DNA from 2 places in the Agrococcus sp. GCM10030265 genome. Region 1 is predicted to be linked to the other one. Evidence: predicted binding sites of a transcription regulator. Region 1 holds the regulator's gene; the other holds the start of a gene.
What was found. Region 1 encodes HspR, which represses chaperone genes until heat shock. Its sites were predicted from a motif close to AAGTTGAGTCNNNNNGACTCAACTT; they were not measured.
Positions count from the first base shown of each region.

Region 1 (11,013 bases):
GCCGAGGGCCGGCGACGTAGCCGACGACCGACGTCAGCACCGTGGACGCGACGAGGTAGATCGCGATGGCGACGCCGAGCGCGAGGCCACCCGTCAGCAGGCCGAGGAGCGTCGTGAGCGCGCTCGCACCCAGCGAGAGCGCTCCCTGCACGAGCGTGCCGATGCCGCAGCACCACCACGTCACCGCGCGAGCGCGCGCGATGCCCGCGCGACGCAGGATGCGCACGCTCACCGTCGCACCGAGAGCGACGAGCCCCGCGGCGAGCAGCAGCACGACGACGATCGTGACGATCCACGGCGTCGGGTCGATGCCTGCGAGCCAGCCGGCCACGGCATCCTCGAGCCCACCCGATCCGGCGACGAGCTCGACGATGAACCAGCGGGCGATGGCGACGATCGTCGCGACCACCGACAGCGCCACCACGAGGTTGACGCCCGCCGACACGAGCGGCAGCCCCCATCCCCCGGCCTGACGCGCCGCCCGGCGCACGACCGGCGGCAGCGGCGGGCGCGCGACACGCACCTGACGCCGCTGCACGTCAGTCGACCCGCGAGAGCTCGGCGGCGTCGGCCTCCACGGCGCGACGCTCGGCGTCGACCTCCGCCTGCCGCTGCTCGGCCTCGAGCTGCGCCCACGTGGGCCGCGGACGGAATGCGAGCAGGTACACCCAGCCGAACAGCATGCCCACGAGGCCCGACAGCACCACCGACACCGCGAGGCTGCCGATCACCCCCGCCCACATCGTGCCGACCGTGAGCGACGCCGACGACGCGAGGATCGCGAAGAGCCCGAACACGAGGACGCCCGGCCACAGCACCGAGCCGACGATCGATCCGAGCACGGTCGTCGTGCCGTACGCGAGCGCGATCGACGCCCGGATGCCCTGCAGGCGCGCCGAGCGATGCCACAGGTAGCTCGTGACGCAACCGGCTGCCGCGATGGCCGCCGTGACGATGAGCACGATGAGGATCGTCACCGGCAGCCGCACCGGGTCGGCCCAGAACGCGACGACGTCGGTGAGGCTGTCGGCCTCGAGCGCGTCGAGGCCATCGGTGCCGCCCTCGGACAGCGTGCCCCAGAGCAGCAGCACGATGGCCGACGCGACGAGCAGATGCGTCGCGAGGGCGAGGAGCGTCTGGCCGACGAGCGAGCCGAGCAGCGCCGCGCGCGTCTGCGCGCGCGTGAGGCGGCGCTTCGGCGGTGCCATGAGGACGGGCGGATGCGGTGCGAAGCCCGGCGGGGAGCCTGGCGCGGCGCCGTACCCGGAAGCGTACGGCTGGCCGCGTCCGACGACGACGTACGGTGGCGGCTGCTGGCCGCCTGCGGATGCGGGGGCGGGCGCGTAGCCGGGTTGGGGCGCGTAGCCGGGCGCGGGCGCGTAGCCGGGCGCGGGCGCGTAGCCGGGCGCGGGCGCGTAGCCGGGCGCGGGCGCGTAGCCCGCCGCGGGCGCGTAGCCCGCCGCGGGCGCGTAGCCCGCCGCGGGCGCGTAGCCCGCCGCGGGCGCGTAGCCCGCCGCGGGCGCGAGCCCGGGCGGCACCGCGGACGCGGCCGGGCTCGGGAGGCCGGCCGCCGGCGCGTTCGCCGCATGCGGCATCGGGCCGGATCGGCGCTGCTGGGCCTCCCAGGCGAGCCGGGCGGCGACGTACGGCGGCACCGCATCCGCCATGGGGTTCACGACCGGAGGCGGGAGCGTCCGCGCGCGTCGCTCGCGTTCGCGCCGCTCGGCGCGCTGCTGCATGGCGTTCTTCGGCACGAGGCCGTCGGGCGCCGAGGCGGCGGCGCGCCGACGCCGCGGCGCCGCGACGACGTCGCTCGGCACCGGGGTGTCGCTGCCCGGGGGCGGCGGCGCGTCGAGCTGGCTCACACCTCGACGGTACGCCTGGCCCCTGGGACCGCGGTGCACCGCCGCCGCGCGCGACCTGCGCCCCGCCGGGCCTCCGCCCCCACCGGTCACCGCACGCGACGGCCTGTCACGACCTCGTCAGGCCGGGTCGGGCTCCCAGCGCAGCACGTCGCCCGGCTGGCACTCGAGCACGCGGCAGATCGCGTCGAGCGTCGTGAAGCGCACCGCCTTCGCTCGACCGTTCTTCAGGACGCCCACGTTGGCGGGCGTGATGCCGACCGCGTCGGCGAAGTCGCCCACCGACATGCCGCGGCGCGCGAGCATCACGTCGATGTCGACCACGATCGCCACTCAGACCACCTCGGCGAGCTCGGAGCGCAGTCCCGACGCCCCGACGAGCAGGCCGCGCATCACGAGCATGAGGAGGGTGGCGGCGACGCCGCCGACGAGCAGGCACAGGAGCACGAGCAGCACGCCGGGGCCGCCGGTGCCGACGACGGCGAGCAGGTGCACGGTGAGGGCGAGGACGATGGTCGTCGCGAGCGCGGCGGCGGCGACGATGCCGTCGACCCAGCGCAGCGCGCTGCGCTCGAAGATCGCCCCGTGCTGCACGCGTCGCAGCAGCATCCACGTGCACACGAGCACGACCTGCACGCAGACGACGAGGGCGATGCCCGCGACCGCGTAGGGCGCGATGGCGGGCACGAGGCGGGCATCGCCGTCGGCGGCCTCGCGTGCGAGCTCGGGCACCAGCACCAGCTGCAGCACGACGGCACCGAGGCCGATGACCACGAGGACGACGCGCAGCGCGGCGATCACAGGGGATGACATGCATCGATCTTCGATGGATATCGATCGAATGTCAATTGAATCGAACCGCACGGCGACGCGTCAGCCGCGGTGCATGGGCCTCCACACGACCACCTGGTTGCGCTTCGTCGGTCGAGCGCCCGCCCGGATCGACGTGACGCCCTCGACCCCCGCCGCGAAGACGCGGCCACGCCGATCGATCACCTGATCGGCGAGCGTCGCCTCGAGCTCGCGCACCCGCGCCTTCAGGCTGCGCACCTCGTTCGAGAGCTCGAGGATGCGGCGGATGCCCTCGAGCGACACGCCCTCCTGCGACAGCAGCTGCACCTGCCGCAGCTGCCCGATGTCGCGCATCGAGTAGCGGCGCGTGTTGCCTGCGGTGCGCTGCGGCTGCACGAGCCCGATGCGGTCGTACTGCCGCAGCGTCTGGGGGTGCATGCCGGCGAGCTCGGCGGCGGCCGCGATCGAGAAGATCGGGCTCGACTCGTCGAGATCCTCCGGCATGCGCCCCACGCTCATCTCGCCTTCGACAGCAGGTCGTCTCGCGGCGACTCGTCGCCCGACGCCGCCATGAATGCCTCGAGCGACTCGCGCTGCTTGGCGTTCAGGTGCGACGGCACCGCGACCTGCACGGTCGCCAGCAGGTCGCCGGGCCCCTGCTTCGTGGGCACGCCCTTGCCCTTGACTCGCAGCACGCGACCGGATGGCGTGCCCGGCGCGACCTTGAGCCGCACCGTGCCACCGCCGACGGTGGGCACCTCGATCGTCGCGCCGAGCGCCGCCTCCGCGAACGTCACCGGCACGTCGACGCGGATGTCGCGGCCATCCATCGTGAAGACGGGATGCGGTCGCACCTGCACCGTGACGATGAGGTCGCCGGGCTGGCCGTTCGTGATCGACGCCTGACCCTTGCCCGCGATGCGGATGCGCTGCCCGTCGTGCACGCCGGCGGGGATCTTGACGGTCATCGATCGCCCGCCGACCGTGAGCTTCAACGTGTCGCCCTGCACCGCCGACAGGAAGTCGAGCTGCGCGTTCGCCGTGACGTCGCGCCCCCGCTGCGGAGCCCGCTGGCCGAAGCCTGCGGGGCCCGCGCCGCCGCCGAACATGCCGCCGAGGAGATCCTCGAAGTCGCCCTGCGAGTACTGCACGCGCGGGCCGCCGCCCTGGTTGAACATGCCGCCGAAGACGTCCTCGAAGCCACCCTGCGCACCGGGCGCGAAGCGCGGGCGCCCGCCCGCCATGGCACGGACCGAGTCGTACTCCTCACGCTGCTTCGGATCGGAGAGCACCGTGAAGGCCTCGGAGATCTCCTTGAAGCGCGCCTCGGCCTTCGCGTCGCCGGGGTTCGAGTCGGGATGGAACTGGCGCGCGAGCTTGCGGTACTGCTTCTTCAGGTCGGCAGGCGCGACGTCCTTCGCGACGCCGAGGACCTTGTAGAAGTCCTTGTCGAACCAGTCGTTGCTCGCCATGCGTCTCCTACTCGCCCGCGGGCACGAACACGGCGACCTTCGCGGGCCGCACGAGTCGCTCGCCGATGCGGTAGCCGCGCTGCACGACGTCGGCGACGACCATCTCGGTCACCTCCGGGTTCGGCAGCTGGGCGATCGCCTCGTGCACGGCCGTGTCGAACGTCTCGCCCACGACGCCCACGGGCTCGAGGCCGAGCCCCGCGATCGAGGCGCGCAGCTTCTGCGCCACGATCGCGAGCGGCGAGCCCTCGAGGTCGCCGTGCTGGTCGGCGCGGTCGAGGTCGTCGAGCGCGGGCAGCAGCGCCGACAGCACGGATGCCGTCGTCGCCACCTTGTCGGCAGCCCGCTCGCGCTCGACGCGGTTGCGGTAGTTGACGTACTCGGCCTGCAGCCTGCGCACCTCGTCCTGCGCCGCCGCGATCTGCGCCTGCACGCTCGCGGCCTCGTCGGCGAGACGCTGGGCCTCGCCGTCGAGCAGGGCGCGGTCCTCCTCGCTCAGGTCGTCGGATGCGGTGGGGCCGGGGGCGGGGGTGGGGGCGGGGGCGGGAGCCTCGGCTCCCGCACCCTCCAGCGCGCCCGCGGCCGCCGCGGCGGCGACGACCTGCGCATCCGCGGGGCTCTGGCGCGCCTCGCCGGTCTCGGGGTCGATGCGCCGCTTGTCGCGGAACACGGGGCCCTCGTCCTCGGGTCGGTTGTCGTCGCTCATCGGACTACTTCTTCTCGTCCTCGTCGTCGACGATCTCGGCGTCGACCACGTCGTCGTCGTTCGACGCGGGCTGCTCGCCCTGCGGCTGCTCGCCGGCGTCGTCGGCCGGGGCCTGCTGCGCCTGCTGCTGGTACAGCGCCTCGCCGAGCTTCTGCTGCGACGCGGTGAGCGTGTCGAACGCGGTCTTCAGCGCCTCGTCGTCGTCGCCCGCGAGCGCCGTCTTCAGCGCGTCGACGTCGGCCTGCACCGAGGTCTTCACGTCGTCGGGCAGCTGCTCGGCGTTGTCGGCGAGGAGCCGCTCGACCGAGTAGACGAGCTGCTCGGCGCCGTTGCGCGTCTCGGCCGCCTCACGGCGGGCCTTGTCGGCTGCGGCGTTCTCCTCGGCGTCCTTCACCATGCGCTCGATGTCGTCCTTCGAGAGGCTCGAGCCGCCCGTGATCGTCATCGACTGCTCCTTGCCGGTGCCCTTGTCCTTCGCGGACACGTGCACGATGCCGTTCGCGTCGATGTCGAACGTGACCTCGACCTGCGGGATGCCGCGCGGCGCGGGCGCGATGCCCGTGAGCTCGAACGTGCCGAGCGCCTTGTTGTCGCGCGTGAAGTCGCGCTCGCCCTGGAACACCTGGATCGCGACCGACGGCTGGTTGTCCTCGGCCGTCGTGAACGTCTCGGAGCGCTTGGTGGGGATCGCGGTGTTGCGGTCGATGAGGCGCGTCATCATGCCGCCCTTGGTCTCGATGCCGAGCGACAGCGGCGTGACGTCGATGAGGAGGACGTCCTTGCGCTCGCCCTTCAGCACGCCGGCCTGCAGCGCGGCGCCCACGGCGACGACCTCGTCGGGGTTCACGCCCTTGTTGGGCTCCTTGCCGCCGGTGAGCCTCTTCACGAGCTCGGTGACGGCGGGCATGCGGGTCGAGCCGCCGACGAGCACGACGTGCGCGATCTCGCCGACCGTGACGCCCGCCTCGCGGATGACGTCCTCGAACGGCTTGCGCGTGCGCTCGAGCAGGTCGGAGGTCATCTGCTCGAACTGGGCGCGCGTGATGGTCTCGTCGAGGTTGGCCGGGCCGTTCTCGGTGAGCGAGAGGTAGGGCAGCTGGATGCTCGTCGACGTCGACGACGAGAGCTCCTTCTTCGCCTGCTCCGCAGCCTCCTTGAGGCGCTGGCGGGCGATCTTGTCCTTCGAGACGTCGACGCCCGTCGACTCCTTGAACTTCTTCGTCAGCCACTCGACGACGCGCTCGTCCCAGTCGTCGCCGCCGAGGCGGTTGTCGCCGGCGGTCGAGCGCACCTGGATCGTCGAGAAGTCGTCGTCCTTGCCCACCTCGAGGAGGGAGACGTCGAACGTGCCGCCACCGAGGTCGAAGACGAGGATGAGCTCGTCCTCCTTGCCCTTGTCGAGGCCGTACGCGAGCGCGGCCGCCGTGGGCTCGTTGATGATGCGCAGCACGTTGAGGCCCGCGACCTCGCCTGCCTCCTTCGTGGCCTGGCGCTCGGCGTCGTTGAAGTACGCGGGCACCGTGATGACCGCGTCGCCGACGGGCTCGCCGAGGTACGTCTCGGCGTCACGCTTCAGCTTGCCGAGGATGCGGGCCGAGATCTCCTGCGGCGTGTAGCGCTTGTCGTCGACCGCCGTCGTCCAGTCGGTGCCCATGTGGCGCTTGACGGAGGCGATGGTGCGGTCGACGTTCGTGACGGCCTGGCGCTTGGCCGGCTCGCCGACGAGCGTCTCGCCGTCCTTCGCGAAGGCGACGACGGACGGGGTGGTGCGGAAGCCCTCGGCGTTCGCGATGACGGTGGGCTGACCCGCGTCGAGGAAGGCGACGACGGAGTTGGTGGTGCCGAGGTCGATGCCGACTGCTCGTGCCATGGTGGCTGCTCCTTGGGTTCGGTGGTCGTGTCGTGGATCCGGTGCGATTCCGGTGGAGGAGCCTGCCGGCAACCCCCCATGACTGACGGCAGGCTCATCCCCCGGAACCGAGGCACGGCGTCGATCCTGCCTTGAGCCGTGCGGACTCAACCTTGGCACTTGAGCCGAGTGCAGTCAAGTTCGGCACCTTGGCGTTCGCCATGGGTTCGAGCCGCGAGCACGAGGCCACGCCCAGCGGGGTCTCGACCACGATGGGCCGTCGACGGCGCGCTCAGCGCCACCCGGCGCCGCGCGGCTAGCGTGTGCTGCATGTCGCGCGGCACGAGCATCATGCATCGGGAGGTCGTGCGGTCGACCTTCGCGACCGCGATCGCGTTCGCGCTCATGGCGGCGCTGTTCCTCGTCGGCGGCGCGCTCGGGCTCGTCGTCGCGCCCGGCGACCTGTCGGCCGTGGTCCTCGCGCTGACGTTCGGGCTCTACGGGCCGACGTTCCTCGCGCTCACGTGGCTCTCGTTCCGCGGACACCACGGCGAGCGGCTCCGCGCGCTCGTCACCCGATCCGACGAACGCAGCCGCATCGTGCGGTGGACGCTCCTCGCCGGACCCAAGTCGTGGGCGATGACCGTCATCGCGGCCGGCATCGCATCCGTCGTGCTGCTGACGACGAGCGACGCGGCGAGCGAGCCGTGGCTCGTCGCCGTGTGCGTCGTCGGCGTCGCGGGCACGTGGATCGTGATGCTCGCGGTCTTCGCCGTCGAGTACATGCGGTCGTGGGCAGCGCGAGACTCCGTCGTCTTCCCGGGCGTCGAGGAGCGCACGTTCCGCGACTTCCTCTACCTCTCCATCCAGCAGTCGACGACCTTCTCGTCGTCCGACGTGCAGATCGTGCGCGGGTCGGCACGCGGGCTCGCGATGATCCACTCCGTCGTGGCCTTCGCGTACTCCACGGCGATCATCGCGGTCTTCGCCTCGCTGCTCATCACGATCGCGGGCTGACCGGCGCCGTTCGCCGCCCCGGCTACGCGAGCGTCGCCTCGGCTCGCGGCGCGCGCACCACGAAGCGCGCGAGCAGCGGCCCCGCGATCGCGAGGATCAGCACGTAGGCGGCCGCGAGCGGCCCGAGCTCGGCGTAGCCTGCGCCGACCGCGAGCGCCGCGATGATGATCGAGAACTCGCCGCGAGCGACGAGCGTGGCGCCCGCGCGCAGCCTCCCCTTGCGCAGCACGCCGTCCCGCCTCGCCGCGAACCAACCCGTCGCCATCTTCGTCGCCGCCGTCACGACCGCGAGCAGCAGCGCGGCAGGCAGCACGGGCAGCAGGTCGCTCGGCACGATCGGCAGCCCGAACGACAGGAAGAAGATCGCCGCGAACAGGTCGCGCAGCGGGCCGAGGATCGCACGGGCGCGCTCGGCGATCGACGGCGGCACCGCGATGCCCACGAGGAACGCGCCGACCGCGGCGGAGGCGCCGAGCAGCTGCGTGAGGCCCGCGACGACGAGCGTGATGCCGAAGAGGCGCAGCAGCACCTGCTCGTCGCTCGGGTGGCTCAGCAGCCAGCGGATGCCGCCGGAGGCGCGCTGCGAGGCGACGAGGATGGTCGTGACCGCGGCGAGCGCGAGCGCGACGGCGCCGAGCGCCTGCCACCACGTCGCACCCGTGAGCACGGCGATGAGGATCGGCAGGTAGATCGCCATCGCGATGTCCTCGATGACGAGCAGCGACAGCACCGCGGGCGTCTCGCGGTTCGCGACGCGGCCGAGGTCGACGAGCAGGCGCGCGACGATGCCCGACGACGACACCCACGTGATGCCGGCGAGCGCGAGCGCCGCCTGCCACGGCATCCCCAGCACGAGGCCGATGCCGAAGCCCGCCGAGGCGTTGAGCCCCACGTCGACGAGGCCCGACCGCGAGTGCCGCTTGAGCGACTGGCCGAGCTCGCCCGCCGTGAACTCGAGGCCGAGCATGAGCAGCAGCAGCAGCACGCCGATCTCGGCGGCCGGCTCGATGAACGGCTCGGCCGCGGCGAGGTCGACGGGCGATCCGGCCCCGACGAGGAGGCCCGCGAGCAGCATGAGCGGGATGGGCGAGATGCCGACGCGGTGGGCGATGAGCCCCAGCAGCGACACGCCGAGGACGACAGCCCCGAGCTCGAGGAGCAGCGCGGAGATGTCGTGCATGCGCTACCCGCTCAGCAGGCGGGCGCGGAGCTGCGCGAGCCCCTGCGCCGAGCCGATCGCGACGAGCGAGTCGCCCGCGAGCAGCGGCTCGGCGGGCGTGGGCGCGGCGATGACGTCGTCGGCGCGCACGACCGCCACGATCGAGCATCCCGTGAGCGTGCGCGCCCTCGTGTCGCCGAGCGGCCGCCCGACGAACGGCGAGCCCGCGTCGACGAGCAGCCGCGCCGTCTCGAGGCCGGGGATGGCGCGCGTGACGTCGGCCATGGACTGCGTGATGCGGTGCGCGCCGAGCACGTCGGTGAGCGCGTCGATCTCCTCCTCGTCGAGGTGCAGGGCGAGCCGCACGTCGTCGGGGTCGTGCTTGCTCGAGACGCAGAGGTCTGCGGGGCCCTCGCGATGCACGACGACGCTGACGGGCACGCCCTTGCGCGTCGTCATGTCGTATCGCACTCCCACGCCGGGGAGCAGCGTCTGCGTGATGTCCACGGCAGGATCATGCCACCATCCGCGGCGCGGTGGCGGGGCGGGTCCCGTCGAGGGCTCCGCTGCGGCGGCCGCCTCGCGCGCGGAGTCGGCGGCGGCGTGCTCGGCGAACGGCTGGTGAACGCCGCCGCGTCGAGACGCGGTGCATCCATGCGCTCGACCTATGCTCGGCTCCGTGAGCACCGCGCCCGTCGACGACCGCATCCTGCGCACGCGCGCCCGCGCCTGGGCGCTGTGGGACTGGGGCTCCGCGTCGTTCAACGCCGTCGTCACGACGTTCGTCTTCAGCCGCTACATCGCGTCCGACCTCTTCGTCGACCCCGTGATCGTGCGCGCCGGCACCGAGACCGAGGACTTCACGCCGACGGCGGAGGGTGCTCGCGCGCTCACGGTCGCGCTCGCCGACAACGCGGCCATCGTGGCGTGGGCGATCGCGATCGCCGGCATCCTCGTCGCGCTGCTCGCACCCATCCTCGGCCAGCGCTCCGACGGCACGGGGCGCAGGCGCCTGTGGCTCGGCGTCAACACGGGCATCACGATCGTCGCGATGCTCGGGATGTTCTTCGTCGCCCCCGTGCCGGAGTACATCTGGGTGGGCGCGGCGCTCCTCGCGGTCGGCAACCTGTTCTTCGAGTTCGCGAGCGTCAACTACAACGCGATGCTGCATCAGGTCTCGACGAAGGAGACCATGGGGCGCGTCTCCGGCTTCGGCTGGGGCATGGGCTACGTCGGCGGCATCGTGCTGCTCGCGCTCCTGCTCGTGCTCTTCCTCTTCCCCGTGCGCGGCGACGGCACGAACGGCATCCTCGGCCTCCCGACGGGCCTCGAGGGCGCCGGGCTCGACGTGCGCGTCGCGATCGTCGTGTCCGCAGCGTGGTTCGCCATCTTCGCCGTCCCCGTGCTCGTCGCGGTGCCCGAGCTGCCCCGCTCCGAGCGCGCGAGCTCGGTGAGCATCGCGGAGTCGTACCGTCGCCTCGTCCGCACGATCGTGCGCATCGGCCGCCGCGACCCGAAGACCCTGCTGTTCCTCATCTCCAGCGCGATCTTCCGCGACGGCCTCTCGGCGATCTTCACGTTCGGCGCGATCATCGCCTCCAGCGTCTTCGGCTTCTCGGCGACCGAGGTGCTGCTCTTCGCGGTGGCCGCGAACGTGACCGCGGGCCTCGGCACGTTCGTGGGCGGATGGGCCGACGACCGCTTCGGCCCGAAGGTCGTCATCACGACGTCGCTCGTCGTGCTCTCGCTCACGGGCACGGCCGCGATCTTCATCGAGGGCAAGGCGGCGTTCTGGGTCGTGGGCCTGCTGCTCACGATCTTCGTCGGACCCGTGCAGGCGTCGTCGCGGTCGTTCATGGCGCGCATCACGCCCAAGGGCCGCGAGGGCGAGATGTTCGGCCTCTATGCGACGACGGGGCGCGCGGTGTCGTTCCTCGCGCCGACGCTCTTCGGCCTCTTCGTGACGATCGCGGGCGACACGCGCTTCGGCATCATCGGCATCGTCATCGTGCTGCTCGCCGGTCTCGGCCTGCTCCTCCCCGTGTCGCCGAGGCCCGCGATCCTCGACGACGCCGAGGCGGAGGCGTCAGCCGGCGCGGGCCTGCCGACGCCGCCCCTGCGCGGTGACGACCCTCTGCGCTGACCCGCCGCGCCCG
Region 1 is NZ_JBHTCZ010000001.1:781,176-792,188, reverse strand. It holds gene ACFQPP_RS03840 (hypothetical protein) at 1-523, opposite strand, end outside; gene ACFQPP_RS03835 (hypothetical protein) at 540-1,865, opposite strand; gene ACFQPP_RS03830 (helix-turn-helix domain-containing protein) at 1,983-2,195, opposite strand; gene ACFQPP_RS03825 (DUF2975 domain-containing protein) at 2,196-2,675, opposite strand; gene ACFQPP_RS03820 (heat shock protein transcriptional repressor HspR) at 2,736-3,158, opposite strand; gene ACFQPP_RS03815 (DnaJ C-terminal domain-containing protein) at 3,170-4,126, opposite strand; gene ACFQPP_RS03810 (nucleotide exchange factor GrpE) at 4,134-4,832, opposite strand; gene dnaK (molecular chaperone DnaK) at 4,837-6,702, opposite strand; gene ACFQPP_RS03800 (DUF1345 domain-containing protein) at 7,012-7,698, shown strand; gene ACFQPP_RS03795 (cation:proton antiporter) at 7,721-8,878, opposite strand; gene ACFQPP_RS03790 (cation:proton antiporter regulatory subunit) at 8,882-9,364, opposite strand; gene ACFQPP_RS03785 (MFS transporter) at 9,525-11,000, shown strand.

Region 2 (11,013 bases), 380 kb from region 1:
ACAACCACGACCTGTGGACGGTGCGCGGCACCTACGGCTTCGTGCCCGACCTGCCTGCGGGCAGCGGCACGGAGGCCGTGGGCGTCGTGGATGCGCTGGGCGAGGGCGTCGAGGGGCTCTCGGTGGGCGACCGCGTCGTCACGGGCGGCACTTTCGGCGCCTGGGCCGAGCACGTCGTCGCCGACGCCGCCGGGCTCGTGCCGGCCCCGGAGGGCCTGCCGGACGAGGCGGCGGCGCAGCTCGTCGCGATGCCGTTCAGCGCGATCTCGCTGCTGCACTCGCTCGACCTGGAGCCCGGCGCGTGGATCGTGCAGAACGCCGCGAACGGCGCCGTGGGCCGCATGGTCGCGCAGCTCGCCGTGGCGCGCGGCATCCGCGTGCTGGGGCTCGTGCGCCGCGCGGAGGGCGTCGAGGAGCTGCGCGAGGCGGGCATCGGCGACGTGGTGGCGACGGATGCCGACGACTGGCGCGAGCGCGTCGACGAGATCACGGGCGGCGCCCCGATCGTCGCGGGCGTCGACTCGGTGGGCGGCGCCTCGGCGCAGGACGTGCTGTCGGTGCTCGCCGAGGGCGGAGAGCTCGTGGTGTTCGGCGCGATGGCCTCGCCGGTGCTCGAGCTGCGCTCGGGCGACCTCATCTTCAAGCAGGCGACGGTGCGCGGGTTCTGGGGCTCGGTCGTGAGCCGCACGATGGATGCGCCCACCCGCGGCGCGCTGTTCGGCGAGCTCGCGGAGCGCCTGGCCTCGGGTGCGCTGACGCTGCCGGTGTCGAGCATCCACGACCTCGAGGACGTGCGTGCCGCCGTGGAGGCCAGCCTCACGCCCGGCCGGGTCGGCAAGGTGCTGCTGCGCCCGTAGCCACCCGCACGAGATGAGCGTGGGCGGGCCGCCGAGTGGAATGCACCCTCGGCGGCTCGCTCAGGCTCATCTCGTGAGGCTCGTCAGACCTCGCCGTCGGCGATGAGCGCGTCGAGCCTCGCGTAGCCCTCGTTCACGCCGACCTCCATGCCGCTCGCGAGCCAGGCGTCGCGCCCCTCGAACGAGTCGACGAGCGACGTCGCGTGCAGGCGCGTGCGGCCGTCGCCGAGATCCTCGAACGTGAGGGTCTCGAGCGCGACGCCCGGGGCGCCGAGGTACTCGAACGTCTGCACGATGCCCGCCTCGGAGACGTCGTGGAACGAGCCGCGGAACACGAACTCCTGACCCTCGTGGATGTGTGTCATCGCCCATGCGCCACCGGGCGTCGCATCCCAGCGGTCGATGCGCGCCTGCGTGCCGTCGGGCCCGTTCCAGCGCACGTAGAGGTCGGGGTCGGTGTGCGCGCGCAGCAGCTGCGCGGGCGTCGCGTGGAAGTCCCGCGTCGTGCGGATGAGCGGCACGGTGGGGTCGGCGGTGATGGTGGCGTCCATGGTGGGTCTCCTGATCGATGCGGGCGGCCGGCGGTCGGCTCAGGCCCGGGGTTCGGTGGTGTCGTCGGATGCGGTGGCTGCGGCGTCGGCTGCGCGCAGCTCGTCGAGCACGGCGTCGAGGCGCTGGAAGCGCTCCTCGGCCTGCCGTCGGCGGTCCTCGATCCATGACGTCATGGAGCCGAGGCGATGCACCTCGAGGTGCACGAGCCTGCGGGTGCCCGCGCGACCCTTGGTCACGAGGCCGGCGGCCTCGAGCACCGAGAGGTGCTTGGAGATCGCCTGGAGGCTCACGTCGAAGGGTGCGGCGAGCTCGCCGACGGTCGCGTCGCCGAGCGTCAGGCGTGCCACGAGGGCGCGCCTGGTCGCGTCGGCGAGGGCTGCGAACGCCTTGTCGAGCTGCTCGTCCATCTCCGTCCCCTTCTCAACTGATCGGTTGAGAAGAGTATGGCACGCCTCGCGAGCTTCGTCAACCGATCGGTTGAGGATGCGGTCGGGTCGACGCCCGTGCGCCGCTGCTACGGTGGCGCGATGCAGCCCACGACGCAGGCGGATGCCGCGTCGCCGGGCAGGCGCCCCACGGTGAAGGACGTCGCGCGCGTCGCAGGCGTCGGCGTCGGCACGGTCTCGCGGGTGCTGAACGACGAGGGCAAGGTGAGCCCCGACAGCCGCGCGCGGGTGCTCGCCGCGATCGACGAGCTCGAGTACGTGCGCGACACCGCGGCGCGCGCGCTCCGACGAGGCGCGTCGGCGTCGGTCGGCCTGCTCGTGGAGGATGTCGCGGATCCGTTCTACTCGCAGGTGCATCGCTCGGTCGAGGCGACGCTCGAGCGCCACGGGCTCACGCTGCTCGCGGCGTCGTCCGGAGGGTCGGCGTCGCAGGTGCGCACCCTGATCGACGGCCTCGCCGCGCGCCGGGTCGAGGGGCTCGTCGTCACGATGCCGATCGACGCCGACGAGTCGCGCCTCGCCTCGCTGCAGCGGGCCGGGGTGCACGTCGTCTTCGTCGACCGCCCGGCGCTCGCGTTCGAGGCCGACAGCGTGCGCACCGACGGTCGCCGGGGCGCCGCCATGGCGATCGACCACCTGCTGGCGCGCGGGCATCGGCGCATCGTGGCGCTGCTCGACGATGCGCGCAACCACAGCTCCGGCGAGCGGATGCTGGGCGTGCGCGACGCGGTCGCGGCGGCCGGGCTGGGCGAGGATGCCGTGGTCGTGTCGCAGGAGGCGCCGCACCCGGATGCGATCGCGGATCGCCTGGCGCGCGCCGGCGCCGAGGCCGACGCGCCCACCGCGGTCTTCTGCGGCAACAACCGCACGTCGGTGGCGACGCTGCGCGCGCTGCGTGCGCTGGGGCTCGCGTGGGAGGTCGTGGGCTTCGACGACCTCGAGCTCGCCGATCTGCTCGATCCGCCGCTGACGGTCGTGGCGCAGGATCCGCTCGCGATCGGCGCGACGGCGGCGAGGATGCTCGTCGATCGCCTCGACGGATGCGCCGGGCCCGCGAGGTCGGTGCTGCTCGAGCCCGTGCTCGTCGACCGCAGCGGCTGAGTTGACGTCCCCCGGTCGATCCTTCTAGCCTGGTTCGCGGTGGAATCGATTCCACCCGCGCGCACGAGTCGAGGAGGACCCGATGCCCCCATCCACGCCCACCACACGCGGCCCGGCGCGCCGCGTCGTCGGCGCCGCGCTCGCCGCGATCCTGGGCATCGGCGCCCTGCCCGCGGCCCTGCCCGCAGCATCCGCCGAGGCCGCGGACGTCGACCGCGCCGCGCTCGTGAACCCCTTCGTGGGCACCGAGAGCGAGGGCAACGCCTACCCGGGTGCCACGATGCCGTTCGGCATGGTGCAGCCGAGCCCCGACAACACGAACAGCTACGCCTCCACCTCGTACTCGTACGACGACCGACGGGTGTGGGGCTTCAGCCAGCGCCACGTGAACAGCGCCGGCTGCCCCGCCGCAGGCGAGCTGCTCGTCACGCCCACGACCACCGAGGTGCCGCGCACCGACCGCGAGTTCCTGACGATCGCCGGCGACGAGGTCGCCGAGGCCGGCTACTACGCCGTCGCGCTCGAGAACGCCGTGACGGCCGAGCTCACCGCCACCGAGCGCACCGCCGTGCACCGCTACACCTTCCCTGCCACCGAGTCCGCGAACGTCTCGTTCAACCTCGGGCAGACGCTGCGCGACGCAGGCGCCAGCTCGGCGACGTGGGTCGACGACCGCACGCTCGAGGGCTGGATCGACAACGGCGGGTTCTGCGGCGGCACCGACGAGCAGCGCTACTTCTTCAGCCTCACCCTCGACCGCGCACCCGACGAGCGCGGCACGTGGGGCGCGGATGCGGCCTACGTCGCGGGCAGCACGGCCAGCGAGAGCGCGGGCGGCAGCAACGGCGCCGTCGCCGTCTTCGACACCACGCAGGATCAGACCGTCGAGGTGAGCATCGGCGTCTCGTTCGTCGACGTCGACGGCGCGCGCGCCAACCGCGTCGCCGAGCTCGAGGGCGGCCTCGACTTCGACGCCGTGCGCGGGCAGGCGAACGACGCATGGAACGCGATGCTCGGTCGCATCGACATCACGGCATCCGACGAGCTGCAGCGCATCTTCGCCACGCAGCTCTACAAGGCGCTCCTGTCGCCGACGATCGGCAGCGACGTCGACGGCCGCTACCGCGGCATGGACGGCGCGGTGCACGTCGCCGACGGCTGGACGTACCACCAGACCTTCTCGCTCTGGGACACCTACCGCACGCAGGCGACGCTGCACGGCATCATCGCGCCCGAGATCGCGCGGGACATCGTGCGATCGATGCACCAGCACCGCATCGAGGGCGGCTGGCTGCCTCGCTGGTCGCTCGGCGGCGTCGAGACGAACATCATGGCCGGGGACCCCGTGTCGGCATGGCTCGCCGAGAACTTCGCGCTCGGCACCGTGCCGGACGACATCCACGACGAGCTGTGGGGCTACCTCATCGAGAACGCGACGACCGCGCCCCCGGAGGGCGTGGCATCCGTCGGCCGGCAGAGCGCCGAGTTCTACATCGAGAACGGCCACATCCCGTACTACCCCGAGGACGAGCCGGGCCTCGGCCAGCAGTTCGAGGAGTACCGCCACGGCGGGTCGTCGACGATGGAGTTCGCCGTCTCCGACGCCGCGATCGGCGCAGCCGCGCAGCGGATGGGCGACGACGAGACCGCCGCGACCTTCCTCGAGCGCGGCCAGAGCTGGCAGCGCCTGTGGAACCCCGACGTCGAGCTCTCCGGAGGCTTCCAGGGCATGGTGAACGCCGTGACGCCCGAGGGGGAGTTCGTGACGACGCCCGAGATCGCGCCCGTGCAGCAGACCGGCTTCCACGAGGGCGTGCCGTGGCAGTACCAGTGGATGGCGAACCAGGACTTCGCCGGGCTGCAGGAGGTCATGGGCGGCACCGACGGCTTCCTCGACCGCCTCGACGCCTACTTCGACATGGAGGCGCTGCAGGCGGCTCCCGGCGAGCGGCCCGAGTCGTGGGATCCGGGCGGCAGCAGCTACTACACGAGCATCGGCTACAACCCCGGCAACGAGCCCACCATCATGAACGCCTGGCTCTACGCCTCGGCCGGCGAGCCCGCGCACGTCAACGACGTGCTCGCGGCGAACCTCAACCTCTTCCCGAACACCCCGGGCGGCGGCGTCGGCAACGACGACCTCGGCACGCTCGGCGCCTGGTACGTCATGGCCTCGATCGGCATCCAGCCGGTCGTGCCCGGCTCGGGCATGCTGGCGCTCAACGCGCCGCGCGTGCAGCAGGCCGTCGTGACGCTGGGCGAGTCGGGCGAGACCGTCACGATCGCCGCGCCCGGTGCGACCGAGGCGACCCCCAGCTACGTCGCCGGGGTGTCGGTCGCGGGCGAGGAGCGCACCGAGACGTGGATCGACGTCGAGCAGCTGCGCGCGGGGGGCGAGATCGCCTTCTCGCTCACGCAGGACGCCGCCTCGACGACCTGGGGCACGGCTCGCGCCGACTGGCTGCCCAGCGTGGCCGACCCGCTGCGCGCCACCGCCGACGTCGCGGTGCTGGATGCGGAGGTGACGGAGGACGTGGCGACGACGATCGAGGTCGCCGCGGTGACGCTCGCCGACGCATCCACGAGCGAGGGGCAGGCGGCCGCGGTGGCGACGACCGTCGACGACGTCGAGCTCGCAGCGACGCTCGAGCTCGACGGCTCGCAGGTGCCGGTGACGGCCACGCGCGACGGCGACCGCTGGCTGCTGGCCTCCACGGTCACGCTGCCGGACGTGGGCACGGTCGAGGGCACCCTCACGGTGTCGTCGGCCACCGAGACGCCGCGCTTCGCGCCCGACGCGCTCGAGCCCGTCACGGTGCCGATCACGGTGACGGTGCTCGCCGCGGCGGCCTCGCCGGCGCCGTCGTCGCCGTCCACCCCGCCCGAGTCGGGCGAGCCCGGCGCGTCGACGCCGCCCGCCGCGGGCGGCGGCGACGGCTCGCTGCCGGTCACGGGCGCGGCGATCGCGCCGTGGCTCGTGCTCGCCGCGGCGCTCGCGATCCTCGCGGGCGGCCTCGTCGCGACGCGCAGGCGTCGCGAGCGGCTCGCCGCCGACGCCGACTGATCGCACGGGGAGGGGCGCGGGGGGGGAGACCTCCGCGCCCCTCCCGCATGCGCGCTCGCGCCGCGCAAGGTCGTGCGGGCTCGCCGACGCGATGTGGCAGCGTTGGCGCAGGCGGATGGGGGAGGTGCGCATGGCACGCTGGCGACTGCAGAGCACCACGGCATGGGTGCACCGCATCCGTGCCACCGGGCGCCTGCCGTTCCTGCAGGTCGTGAAGATCAGCGTCGCCGCGATCGCCGCGTGGTTCGCCGCCGATGCGCTCATCGCCGAGGAGCCGCCGATCTTCGCCGTGATCGCCGCGCTCATCGTGGTGCAGCCGAGCGTCAACCAGTCGCTCGGGCGGGCGCTCGAGCGCTCGATCGGCGTCATCGTGGGCGTCGCGCTCGCGACGGGCATCTCGCTGCTGCTCGGCTCGGCCGCGTGGATCATCCTCGCCGCCGTCGTCGTGTCGGTGCTCCTCGCGTGGGCGTTGCGGCTGTCGCAGCAGACGTCGAACCAGATCCCCATCAGCGCCATGCTCGTGCTCGCGCTCGGCGCAGCCTCGCCGATCTACGCGATCGACCGCATCGCCGAGACGGTGCTCGGCGCCGCCATCGCGTTCGTCGTGAACCTGCTCATCGTGCCTCCCGTGCTGCTCGGTCCCGCACGACGCGAGATGCAGGAGCTCGCCGAGGAGATCGCGCGCAGCCTCGAGCGCCTCGCGGTCGCCGCATCCGAGCCCGTGGGCCGCGGCACCCTCGAGGGCAACCTCGTGGAGGTGCGGCTGCTGCGCCCCATGCTCGCGCGGGCGCAGGTCGCGGTCGCCACGGCGGAGGACTCGCTGGCGCTCAACTGGCGCGGCGGCAGGCACCGCGGCGAGCTCGCCGGCTACGAGGAGGGGCTCGCGACCCTCGGCGTGCTCGTGACGCGCGTCGCCGGCATGACGCGCGCCATGCGCGACCACTACGACGACTCGCTGCATCGCGAGCCCGTCATGGGGCAGATCGCCTCCGAGCTGCGGCGTGCGGCGCACGACCTGCGCATCCGCTACGTGCTCGCGCTGCCGGGGGACGCGGCCTCCGACACGGGTCCGCTGCTGACGGCGCCGCTCGTCGTCGTCTCGCCGCATCCCGAGCACTGGGTCGTCGTCGGGTCGATGCTCGAGGATCTGCGCCGCGTCCACGAGGAGCTCACGGCGGAGTGAGGCCGCCCGTCACGGATCGGCGGGCTCGGCGTCGTCGGGGGCGTCCGGAGCGTCGGAGGGGTGGGTGGCGCCGGAGGCGGCGGCCGCGGCTGCGGCCGCATGCTCGTCGAGGCGCCGTGCGAGGGCCTCGAGCGCATCCCAGATGCGTGCGAGGTCGCCGGTGTCGTGGATGCCGCCTGCGTCGGCCGGGTCTGCGTGCTCGGGGGTCATGCCGTGGTGCCGGCTGCGCGATCGCCGCCGGCGCGTCCTCCTTCGACGTCGTCGCTGTCTAGGGAGACGTCACGGGGAGGGCGTTCGTCACGCACCGATCCGCCCGGGCGTGTCGCGCGCTGCCCTGCGGCCTCAGCGCGCCAGCACGCGGCGCCGGGTGGCGCCGTACGACATCGCCCGACGCGATGCGCGGCGGCGTTCGACGCGCGTGCCTCGACGCTCGATCGCGGCGACCCCGATGCACAGCAGCGCCAGCATGCCCAGCAGCATGAGGGCGATGCCCGCGTAGACGACGACCCCCAGGTTCAGCAGGTCCTGTGCTCGCTCGACGATGTCCATGGCAGCTCCTTCGGCTCGCTCTCGAGCCTCGCGCCCGAGGGGGCCGCGCCGCGTCGTCCGCCAGGGTCGAGCCCGTCATCCTCGGGGATGATCCGCGCGGGCACCACGGTGCTGCGCCGCGGCAGCGTCGGCGACTACCGTCGTCGCATGGAGCAGCGCATCAGCCTCATCACGCTCGGCGTGCACGACCTCCCGCGGGAGCGGGCCTTCTACGAGGCGATGGGCTGGGCGGATGCGCAGCAGCCCGACGACGAGGTGTGCTTCTTCCAGGCGGGCGACATGGTCTTCGCGCTGTGGACGGGCGTCGCCGGCCATGGTGCGCCGGGCGTGGAGATCGCGCACAACGTGCGTGCGCCGGAGCAGGTCGCCGAGGTGCTCGCCGAGGCGGAGGCGGCGGGCGGCTCGGTCGTGCGGCCGGCGGCGCTCGCCGAATGGGGTGGCACGTCCGGCGCCTTCGCAGACCCGGAGGGCTACGTGTGGGAGGTCGCCCACAACCCCGACTGGCCCATCGCGGCCGACGGGGCGATCACGATCTGAGCGTCAGCGCTGCGTGCGCGCCTGGATGGCGGCGAGCGCGTCCTGCGTCACGGTGACGACGACGTCATCCCACCGCTGGTCGCCGGCGACGACCTTCGCGACGAACGGGCACACCGGCATGACGTGCAGGCCCTCGTCGCGCGTCGCATCGAGGGCGGCGACGACGAGCTCGCGACCGAGCCCCTGCCCGGCGTGGGCGTCGTCGACCGTCGTGTGGAAGAAGACGCGCGAGCCGGCCACCTCCACGTAGTGGGCTCGCCCGGCGACGACGCCGGCGTCGTCGACGATCTCGAAGCGGTCCTCGGAGGCTGCCTTGCGCACGGTGCTCATGCCTCGACACTGCCACCGACGTGCGCGTGGCGCACGTTCGGGCTGCGAGGATCGGGGCATGCCGATCGAGCCGGACACGAAGGACTGGACCTGGGTGCTCGAGCGCCCGTGCACGGAGTGCGGGTTCTCGCCCGAGGTGCCCGACGCCGAGCTGCCCGTCCGCATCCGTGCCGCGGTGGTGACGATCCATCGCGCGCTGCACGACGCCGACGTCCGCGAGCGACCCGATGACGCGACGTGGTCGAAGCTCGAGTACGCGGCGCACGTGCGCGACGTGTGCCGCATCATGCGCGAGCGGCTCGTGTCGATGCTCGAGCACGACGACCCCGAGTTCGCAAACTGGGATCAGGATGCGACGGCCGTCGACGATGCGTACGCCGAGCAGCGCCCGCCTCGCGTCGCCATCGAGCTCGACGTCGCGGCCGCCGACCTCGCCGACGCCTTCGCGGCCGTGCCCGCCGAGGCGTGGGAGCGCACGGGCCGCCGGTCGAACGGGTCGCGCTTCACGGTGCGCACGCTCGGCGCGTACGCGCTGCACGACATCGAGCACCACGCCTGGGACGTGACGAAGGGCTGACGCGGACGGGCCGACGGCGCGCGCCGCTGCGCCCCGCTGCGCCCCGCTGCGCGCCGCCGCGCGCCGGCCCGCGGCGTCACGCGGTTCCGCGCCCGCCTGCGAGACGCAACGCCCCACCCCGATGGCGGGTGCTCGCCGTGGGCGAACGCGCATCCGGAATGCCGCGCGCCCTCCATGCGTCTTCTTGAGCGTAGGTCGCTCACATCCCTAGACTTGAGCGCACCAGACTCACGTTTCTTTGGAGGCAGGATGCCCGCGTTCACCGGTCCCAGCGGATCGTTCGACGACTTCCTCGCGCGACTCCGACAGGCGCAGGGCGCCGGTCGCCAGGTCGACGTCTCGAGGCTGCTCACCCGTCGCGCAGCGACGATCCTCGCCCGCGCCGTCGAGCGCGCCCGCGAGCACGGCCACCAGGACGTCGACGCCCTGCACCTGCTGCAGGCCACCGTCGCGCACCCGCAGGTCGCCGAGGTCATCCGTGCCGCAGGCGCCGACACCGACGCCATCGCATCCGCCGCCGAGGAGCGGCTGCCCGCCGAGGCCGAGACCACCGACGCACCCCAGGTGCTCACGGCCAGCGCGCAGCGCGTGCTGCGCGACGCCTACCAGGTCGCGCGCGCCAACGGCGCGAGCTACATCGACCCCGAGCACCTGCTCTTCGCGCTGCTGCTCGCGCAGGACACCGTCGCCGGTCGCATCCTCGACGCCAACGGCGTGAGCCAGGAGTCGCTCGGTCGCGCCATGGCGGAGGCGCAGCGCGCCCACGAGGAGGGCGCCCAGCAGCAGCCGACGACGCGCGACGGCGGAGCCGTCGACCCCGAGTCGACGACGCCCACGCTCGACAGGTTCGGCATCGACCTCACCGCTCGAGCGGAGCGCGGCGAGATCGACCCGGTGATCGGTCGCGCCGACGAGATCGCGCAGACCGTCGAGATCCTCGCGCGCCGCACGAAGAACAACCCCGTGCTCATCGGCGAGGCCGGCGTCGGCAAGACCGCGATCGTCGAGGGCCTCGCCCAGGCGATCGTCGCAGGCGACGTGCCCCCGCAGCTCGAGGGCAAGCGCGTCATCGCGCTCGACATGACGGCGATGGTCGCCGGCACCCGCTACCGCGGCGACTTCGAGGAGCGCATCGGCACGGCGATGGACGAGATCGCGGCCAACGCCGACGGCCTCGTCGTCTTCATCGACGAGCTGCACACGATCCTCGGCGCCGGTGGCGGCGAGGGCGGCATGGATGCGGCGAACATCCTGAAGCCGCGGCTCGCGCGCGGCGACCTGCACATGATCGGTGCGACGACGCTCGCCGAGTACCGCCGCATCGAGAAGGATGCGGCGCTCACCCGCCGCTTCCAGCCCGTGCACGTCGCCGAGCCCTCGGTCGACGACGCGGTCGCGATCCTGCAGGGCATCCGCTCGGCCTACGAGGAGCACCACGCCGTGCGCTACACCGACGACGCGATCCGCGCCGCCGTCGAGCTGTCGCACCGCTACGTCACCGACCGCTTCCTGCCGGACAAGGCCATCGACCTCGTCGACCAGGCGGGTGCTCGGCTGCGGCTGCGGCTCGGCCGCACCGTCGACGTCGAGGCGCTGCAGGCCGAGCTCGCGACCCTCGAGGCCGACAAGAACCGCGCGATCGAGCGCGAGGACTACGAGGAGGCGTCGCGCGTGCGCGACCGCATCCTCGAGGTGCAGCGCACGCTCGACGGCGACGCGCCCGTCGTCCCCGCCGACGACGCCATCGTCGACGCCGAGCACATCGCCGAGGTCGTCAGCCGCGCCACGGGCATCCCGGCCGCGTCGCTCGGCGACGA
Region 2 is NZ_JBHTCZ010000001.1:398,940-409,952, reverse strand. It holds gene ACFQPP_RS01880 (zinc-binding dehydrogenase) at 1-857, shown strand, start outside; gene ACFQPP_RS01875 (SRPBCC domain-containing protein) at 941-1,408, opposite strand; gene ACFQPP_RS01870 (ArsR/SmtB family transcription factor) at 1,448-1,816, opposite strand; gene ACFQPP_RS01865 (LacI family DNA-binding transcriptional regulator) at 1,937-2,956, shown strand; gene ACFQPP_RS01860 (GH92 family glycosyl hydrolase) at 3,039-6,020, shown strand; gene ACFQPP_RS01855 (aromatic acid exporter family protein) at 6,151-7,203, shown strand; gene ACFQPP_RS01850 (hypothetical protein) at 7,213-7,413, opposite strand; gene ACFQPP_RS01845 (hypothetical protein) at 7,546-7,752, opposite strand; gene ACFQPP_RS01840 (VOC family protein) at 7,900-8,289, shown strand; gene ACFQPP_RS01835 (GNAT family N-acetyltransferase) at 8,293-8,619, opposite strand; gene ACFQPP_RS01830 (DinB family protein) at 8,678-9,196, shown strand; gene ACFQPP_RS01825 (ATP-dependent Clp protease ATP-binding subunit) at 9,446-11,013, shown strand, end outside.
Region 2: ACFQPP_RS01825 (ATP-dependent Clp protease ATP-binding subunit) is a predicted target of HspR. The motif match lies at 9,407-9,431, and genes of this name have one in related genera.